2 linked regions of the Geobacter metallireducens GS-15 genome follow. The protein of the gene in region 1 interacts with the protein of each later gene in a pairwise test. Links are inferred from orthologs where the notes say so. Each region holds a gene or a part of one and is shown on either strand. Other genes may lie near its edges.

What was found. The genes of interacting proteins can lie anywhere in the genome.
Region 2: the proteins of ftsA (region 1) and GMET_RS04595 interact in binary tests that used the Escherichia coli proteins (3 or more experiments, as listed by UniProt). The link is inferred for Geobacter metallireducens GS-15 from one-to-one orthologs.

What each region holds. Positions count from the first base shown.
Region 1 is NC_007517.1:458,567-463,071, reverse strand. The notes cover bases 1-2,847. They hold ftsA (cell division protein FtsA), read right to left. Parts: upstream 2,119-2,847; coding sequence 883-2,118; downstream 1-882. Other genes in these bases: GMET_RS18940 (cell division protein FtsQ/DivIB), read right to left, coding at 2,140-2,847; ftsZ (cell division protein FtsZ), read right to left, coding at 1-795. Also shown: more of GMET_RS18940, read right to left, coding at 2,848-2,973; murB (UDP-N-acetylmuramate dehydrogenase), read right to left, coding at 4,064-4,505. UniProt on the Escherichia coli protein: Essential cell division protein that assists in the assembly of the Z ring. May serve as the principal membrane anchor for the Z ring.
Region 2 is NC_007517.1:1,011,967-1,014,747, forward strand. It holds GMET_RS04595 (rod shape-determining protein), read left to right. Parts: upstream 1-764; coding sequence 765-1,799; downstream 1,800-2,781. Other genes in the region: GMET_RS04590 (peptidylprolyl isomerase), read right to left, coding at 1-554; GMET_RS04600 (glycosyltransferase family 2 protein), read left to right, coding at 1,973-2,781. UniProt on the Escherichia coli protein: Forms membrane-associated dynamic filaments that are essential for cell shape determination. Acts by regulating cell wall synthesis and cell elongation, and thus cell shape.

The DNA.
Region 1 (4,505 bases):
GATGTTCACCAGAACCCCCTTGGCGCCGGAGATGTCCACGTCCTCCAGGAGCGGGCTGGAGATGGCGCGCAGGGCAGCTTCCACCGCCCGGTTCTCGCCGGCGGCGATGCCGATCCCCATCATGGCCATGCCGCGCTCGCTCATGATGGCCTTCACGTCGGCGAAGTCCACGTTGATGAAGCCGCTCGTGGTGATGAGATCGGAAATACCCTGGACCGCCTGGCGGAGCACGTCATCGGAGGGCTTGAAGGCGTCGAGGATCGACATGGACTTGCCGGCCAGCCCGATGAGCCGGTCGTTGGGGATGACGATGAGGGAGTCCACGTGCTTCTTCAGCTCCTTGATGCCGTCATCGGCCTTGGCAAGGCGCTGCTTCCCCTCCCGGGAAAAGGGTTTGGTGACCACGCCGACGGTGAGGGCGCCCGCTTCCTTGGCCACTTCGGCGATGATGGGTGCCGCGCCGGTGCCGGTGCCGCCCCCCATGCCGGCGGCGATAAAGATCATGTCCGCACCCTTGAGGGTTTCGGCCAGCTGCTCCCGGTCCTCCAGGGCCGCCTCGCGCCCCCGGCACGGATCGGCCCCGGCCCCGAGTCCCTTGGTGAGCTGCCGTCCGATCTGGATCTTGATGGGCGCCTTGGAGATGCGCAGGGCCTGCACGTCGGTGTTGGCCACGGCGAAGTCAACCCCGCCGACCTGGCTCTCGATCATGGTGTTGACCGCATTCCCCCCGCTGCCGCCGACGCCGATGACCTTGATCTTGGCACACTGATCGATGCTTTCGTCGAATTCGAACATACCCTACCCCCTTTTTCCTTTCATGATGTGTTTGGTTGTCATTGCAATACAGAACAATACATGAATGCGAACAATACGCTCCGGTTACTAGAAAAACTCTCCGAACCACTCCTTCATCCGCCGGGAGACCCGCCGGAAGAGGTTCTCGTCAGTCTGGGCCGTGGGGAACTCACGGATGCCGACGTTCTTGCTCCCGTAGACCACAAGCCCGACCCCTGTTGCGTAGACCGGCGAGTTGACCACGTCAACGAGGCCGCCGATCTGCTGCGGCATGCCGCGACGCACCGGCAGGTTGAAGACCTGCTCGGCCAGTTCCGGCATTCCCTCCAGGATGGTGGTGCCGCCGGTGATGACCACGCCGGAAGCGATGAGGTCCTCGAAGCCCGATTTCATGATCTCGCGGTTGACCAGGGTGAAGATCTCCTCCACCCGCGGCTCCAGGATCTCGGCCAGAAGCTGCCGGGAGAGAACCCGCGGCTTGCGCCCCCCCACGCTCGGCACCTCGATGGTTTCTTCCTTCCCCACGAGAGATGCCATGCAGCAGCCGTACTTCTGCTTGATCTTCTCCGCCTCGGCCATGGGGGTCCGGAGCCCAACGGCGATGTCGTTGGTCAGGTGGTTCCCCCCCAGGGAGAGGACCGAGGTGTGCTTGATGGCGCCGTCCACGAAGATGGCGATGTCGGTGGTGCCGCCGCCGATGTCGACCAGCGCCACCCCCAGCTCCTTCTCGTCGGCCGACAGGACCGCCTCGGAGGAGGCCAGTTGCTCCAGGACGATGTCGGCCACGTCGAGGCCGGCCCGGTTGCACGCCTTCACAATGTTCTGGGCGCTGGCCACGGCGCCGGTGACGATGTGGACCTTGGCTTCGAGCCGCACCCCGCTCATGCCGAGGGGCTCGCGGATGCCATCCTGGTCATCGATGATGAATTCCTGGGGAAGGATGTGGATCACCTCCCGGTCCATGGGTATGGCGATGGCCTTGGCCGCATCGATGACCCGCTTCACGTCTTCGGAGGTCACCTCGCGGTTCTTGATGGCGATCACCCCCTGGGAATTGAATCCCTTGATGTGGCCCCCGGCGATCCCCGCATAGACGGAGCGGATCTCGCAGCCAGCCATGAGTTCCGCCTCGGAGACCGCCTTCTTGATGGACTCGACCGTGCTCTCAATATTGATCACGACACCCTTACGCATCCCCCGCGACGGGCTGCTGCCGATCCCAACGATGTCGATGCCGTCCTCCGTGACGTTGCCGACGATGGCACAAATCTTGGTTGTGCCGATATCGAGCCCGACGATCAGGTTATCCCTTCGTGCCGACATAGTGTTTCCCCCTCCCCCGCTTTATCCTTTTTTGACGATGATCTTGTCCTGGTAGTCGCAATCGATGTACTCAACTGCCGTCATCTGCGTCTTTAGTTCCCCGTAGACCGTGGCAAAACGGGCCAGTTTGGTCTCGTACCCATCCTTGCCGAGCCGTACCGGCACGCCTCCACCGGCGGTGAAGAGAGTGAGGCCGAATCCCTTGTCGATGTGAACCTCCGAAACATCGGCCAGGGTAAAGGCGCGCCCCTTCTTCAGCATATCCATGAGGGCCACGGCGCCGGTGAGCATCTCCCTGGCCCCCTTGGGATCCCGGGCCAGATCATCCTCGGTGATGCCGGTTATGACCGGAAAATTGAGGCTGTCACCCTGGGTAAGGGGCTTAAAGACCTCCCCCTTGGCATCCAGGTAATAGAGAAACCCCATGTTCACCACAGCCACCGGTTCCCGCTCCACCACCTCGATGCGGATGGTGTGGGGGAAGTAGCGGCGCACCTGCACCTTCTCGATCCAGGGGTTCTTGGCCAGTTGTTCGCCGATGCGGCGTAACCGCAGCCCCAGCATGGAATCGCCCCTTCTCACCCCGGCCTGTCCAAGAACTTCGTCACGAGTCAGGTGCCTCAACTTCGACACCTCGATGGCCTCCACCTGCAGTACCGCAATCTCGTACCGGGAGGCGAACGCGTACCCCTTGTAGCCTGCGCCCCCCACGACCGCCACGGCCAACGCGCCGAGCACAGCCCGGCTCCCCCAGGTGATGAGGGGACGCCAGTTGATCGGCTTCCGCTCTTTCTTTACCCGGTTGCGGCTCTTGTTGGCCGGCTGGATTCGTGTTTTTACGTGTAAATCGCGCATAAAATCGGTGATCGGGGACCAGGGACCAGGGACCGGCAAAAACAAACAACCAGCTCCACGCCCAGCGTTCCCCCTGTGATTCCTAGTGTTCTTTTGAACCCGGTCCCCGGTCCCCGGTCCCTGAATCTTCAGCGAAGCTGAAACCAGTATCCGCTCCACCAGCTCCTCGAAAGCGATCCCCGCCTCCTTCTGGGCGATCTCCGGCAGGAGGCTCAGGGCCGTCATCCCCGGCAGGGTATTCACTTCGAGGAGAAAACAGTCACCCCCCTCGGTCACCAGGAAGTCTACCCGGCTGTACCCGGCGCACCCCAAAGCCCGATGGGCCTTCTCCCCTTCGGCGAGGAGCTTGCGGTACAGGTCGGCGGGAAGAACCGGCGGACAGATGTGCTCCGCCATGCCGTCGGTGTATTTGGCCTCGAAGTCGTAGAACTCCTTCTTCGGCACAATCTCGATGGCTCCCATGGCCCGGTCGTCGAGAATCCCTACTTGAATCTCCCGCCCCTTGACGAACTTCTCCACGAGGATTTCGTTGTCGTAGCGGAACGCGGCCTCCAGAGCGGCGGCAAGCTCCTCCGCCTTCTTCACGATGCTTACCCCCACCGACGACCCCTCCTGGGAGGGCTTCACCACTACGGGAAGATCAATGCCGGCCGCAACGGCGTCGAAGGTTTCGCCCCGCACGAGCACCCGGTGGGGGGTTATCGTGAGGCCTGCGGCGGCAAAGGCCTGCTTGGCGAAAATCTTGTTCATGGCCAGGGCGCTCGCAAGGACCCCCGAGCCGGTGTAGGGGATTCCCATGAGTTCCAGCACCCCCTGGACCGCCCCGTCTTCGCCGTAGCGGCCGTGGAGGCAGATGAAGGCCACGTCGATCCACTCTCTGACAAGGACCTGGGGCAGATCGCGGTCCACGTCAATGGCAACGGCGTCATATCCCCGGGCCAGAAGCGCCTTGTGCACCGCTCCTCCGCTGGAGAGAGAGATCTCCCGTTCCGCCGAGAGCCCCCCCATAAGCACGCCGATCTTCTTGGTTTTCAGTTCATCACGGGTCATCGCGTTTTCGCCTGAGCGCTTCTTGGAAGCGGTTCTTTAATCACTCTTCACCGACAATCCTGACCTCTTCTTCAAGAGTTATGCCGGTACGTTGTTTTACTGCCTCATTAATTCGGGTAGCCAGGGCAAGAAAATCGGCAGCCGTCGCCCCCCCCCGATTTATCAGGAAGTTAGCGTGGGCCTCCGACACCTGGGCGCCCCCCACCCGCTCTCCCCGAAGCCCAGTTTCGTCAATCAGCCGCCAAGCAGCGGTCCCCTCCGGATTCTTGAAGAAGGACCCGGCATTGGGAAAGCCGACTTTTTGACTCGCGGCCCGGTGTTCCAGGTAACCGGCGATCCGTGCCCCGATCTGATCGGGATCGGCCGGATCCAGGCGAAAGGTTGCCCCAACAATAATCTCACCAGGCGCAAGCCTCAGGAACCGGTAGCCGTAATCGAGGCCGTCGCGGCCGGTTTGCAGCATCTCCCCGTCCCGGATGGTG
Region 2 (2,781 bases), 550 kb from region 1 along the record:
TAGAGCTGCCGCGCCGCATCATCGGTGACCTGGACCTTCGCCTTGATCTGGTCCTGGGCCTTTTTCACCATGAGCTCGTCCTTCTGGCCCGCCTCGAACTCCTTGGGAGCGAGCCGGTTCGCCTTGAGGACGGCGAAGTACTGGGCGGAGTCAAAGGCGCCGTTTTTCTGGAACGCGGGGATGGCGGCGATGGCCTTCTGCACCTCTTCTTCGGATACCTTTACCCCCATGTCTTTGGCGGCCTTCCGCAACAGCGCCGCATCGATGAGGGAGTCCAGGGCCTGTTTCTTCAGGTTGAGCTGCTTCTCCACCTCGGGAGTGAGGGCCGGACCGTAAATCTGGGTGTAGATGTCGCGCAGACGGTAGTAGGTTCGCTGGAATTCTTCGTAACTGACCTTGGTGCGATCCACCTTGACGGCATAACTCGACGGGGTGAGTCCCCCGTCACCCTTGCCCCAGACAAGAAAAATGGTGCCGATGAAGCTGAGGACGATGAGGCCGAAGACCACCTTGATGACGATGGACTGCTTGTACTTTCGCATGATGCCGAGCATTCGCGAGGACTCCTTTGCGTGAGGGAAATCGGTGCCGTAACCCCTGAAACAACGGGTTCGCATAGTACTATAACCTGCCTTGCAAAAGCAACATTGAATACTCCCGGTCAAGCTTTTCCCCCTTGCATGCCCAGGGGGTTTCTGCTACGATGCAACGCTTCGAAAAAGCTCACTTTCGCGCACTATGAAAGGGATTAGCGCATGCTTAAAATATTCGACGCCCTCTTCGGTCTTTTCTCGAACGATCTGGCAATTGACCTCGGAACAGCCAATACTCTCGTCTACCTGAAGGGGAAGGGTATTGTGGTCCGCGAGCCGTCGGTGGTTGCCGTGCAGAAGACGAACAGCGGCCAGCAGAAGGTGCTTGCCGTCGGCATGGAGGCCAAGAAGATGCTCGGCCGGACACCGGGAAGCATCACCGCCATCCGCCCCATGAAGGACGGGGTCATCGCCGACTTCGACATCACCGAGGAAATGCTCCGCTACTTCATTCACAAAGTCCACAACCGCAAGACTCTGGTCCGGCCGCGGATCGTCATCTGCGTCCCTTCGGGGATCACCCAGGTGGAGAAGCGGGCCGTCAAGGAGTCTGCCGAGTCCGCAGGCGCCCGGGAAGTCTACCTCATCGAGGAGCCCATGGCGGCTGCCATCGGGGCGGGGCTGCCGATCACCGAGGCCTCCGGCAACATGATTGTCGACATCGGCGGCGGCACCACCGAGGTGGCGGTCATCTCCCTGGCAGGCATTGTCTACACGAAGAGCGTCCGGGTGGGTGGCGACAAGATGGACGAGGCGATCGTCCAGTACATCAAGCGCAAGTACAACCTCCTCATCGGCGACCGGACCGCTGAACTCATCAAGATCGAGATTGGCGAGGCTTACTCCATCGGGGACGTGCGTCCCATGGAGGTGAAGGGGCGCGACCTGGTTTCCGGTATCCCGAAGACGGTGGAGATCAATTCCGACGAGATCCGCGATGCCCTCTCCGAACCGGTCAATGCCATCGTGGATGCGGTGAAGATCTGCCTCGAACGGACCCCGCCCGAGCTTGCCGCCGATATCGTTGACAAGGGGATCGTGTTGGCCGGCGGCGGGGCCCTGCTCCGCAACCTGGATGCGCTGCTCCGCGAGGAGACGGGACTACCGGTCGTGACCGCCGAGGATCCCCTTTCCTGTGTTGTTCTCGGTTCCGGCAAGGTCCTCGACGAACTCAACCTCCTTCGCCGGGTTGCCGTCTCGTCCTGATTCGACCCCTGTCCGCCGTGCGGGAGAAGCGCCGCGGACAGGCCCGTTATAAGAAGCCGCATGGATGACGCGTCGCCGGGAAGAACTGACTTCCCCGTCGACAGGCCGTCCATGCGGTTTGCTCGTTTTCCGACCCGCAGTTCACCATGCTACCCGCAGGCGTGACGATTCCCATGACACCCTTCACTGTCGACATACTCATTCCCATCTGGAACCGGCCCGTTGAAACTCGCAACTGCCTGGTCACCCTCATGGAGACCACCCCTTCCGCCCGCCTCATTCTCATTGACAACGGCAGCGACCGGGAAACCGAACGGCTTCTGGAAGAGTTCTCCGAGATTCTCGGGGAGCGTGCGCTCTTCCTGAAGACCAGCGCCAATCAGGGCTTCGTCAGGGCAGTGAACCGCAGTCTCGCCCAGGTGGAAGCTCCCTATGCGGTCGTTATGCAGAACACAACCCTGGTGACAAGGGGGTGGCTGGAGCCGATGGTGGAGTTGGCCGATTCCCGCCCCGATGCGGGTATCATCGTGCCGCGCCTGGAGCTTGAGGACGGACAGGGGCGAAGGCCGAAAGCCGCGCCACCTGCCGGGCCGGTCACCGAGGTGTCCCATGGGTCCTTTGCCGCCTCCATGGTTCGGAGAGAGCTCGTGGAACGCCAGGGGGGCTTCGACGAAGAGCTCGACGGTGGTCCCTGGTGCCTCAGGGACTATTCCCGCCGTGCCTTCAGAAACGGGTTTCTGACCTTAGCCCTCGATGGGGCCGTGGTGACCTATGCCGAAGAGGTTCCCCTCGGCTCCGTTGCCCGGAGGGAGGAGACCGTCCGGCGGAGCGCCGAAACGTGCCGCGCCCGGTGGGGACGGGAGGATGCCTTTTGCATCTATTTCCCCAAGGATGCCGAGCCCGAAGCGGTTCATGGGAAGCTCGACGTCATCCTCCGGGGAGCCCGCATGGGGCAGTGCTTTACCCTCATTCTCCACCCGGG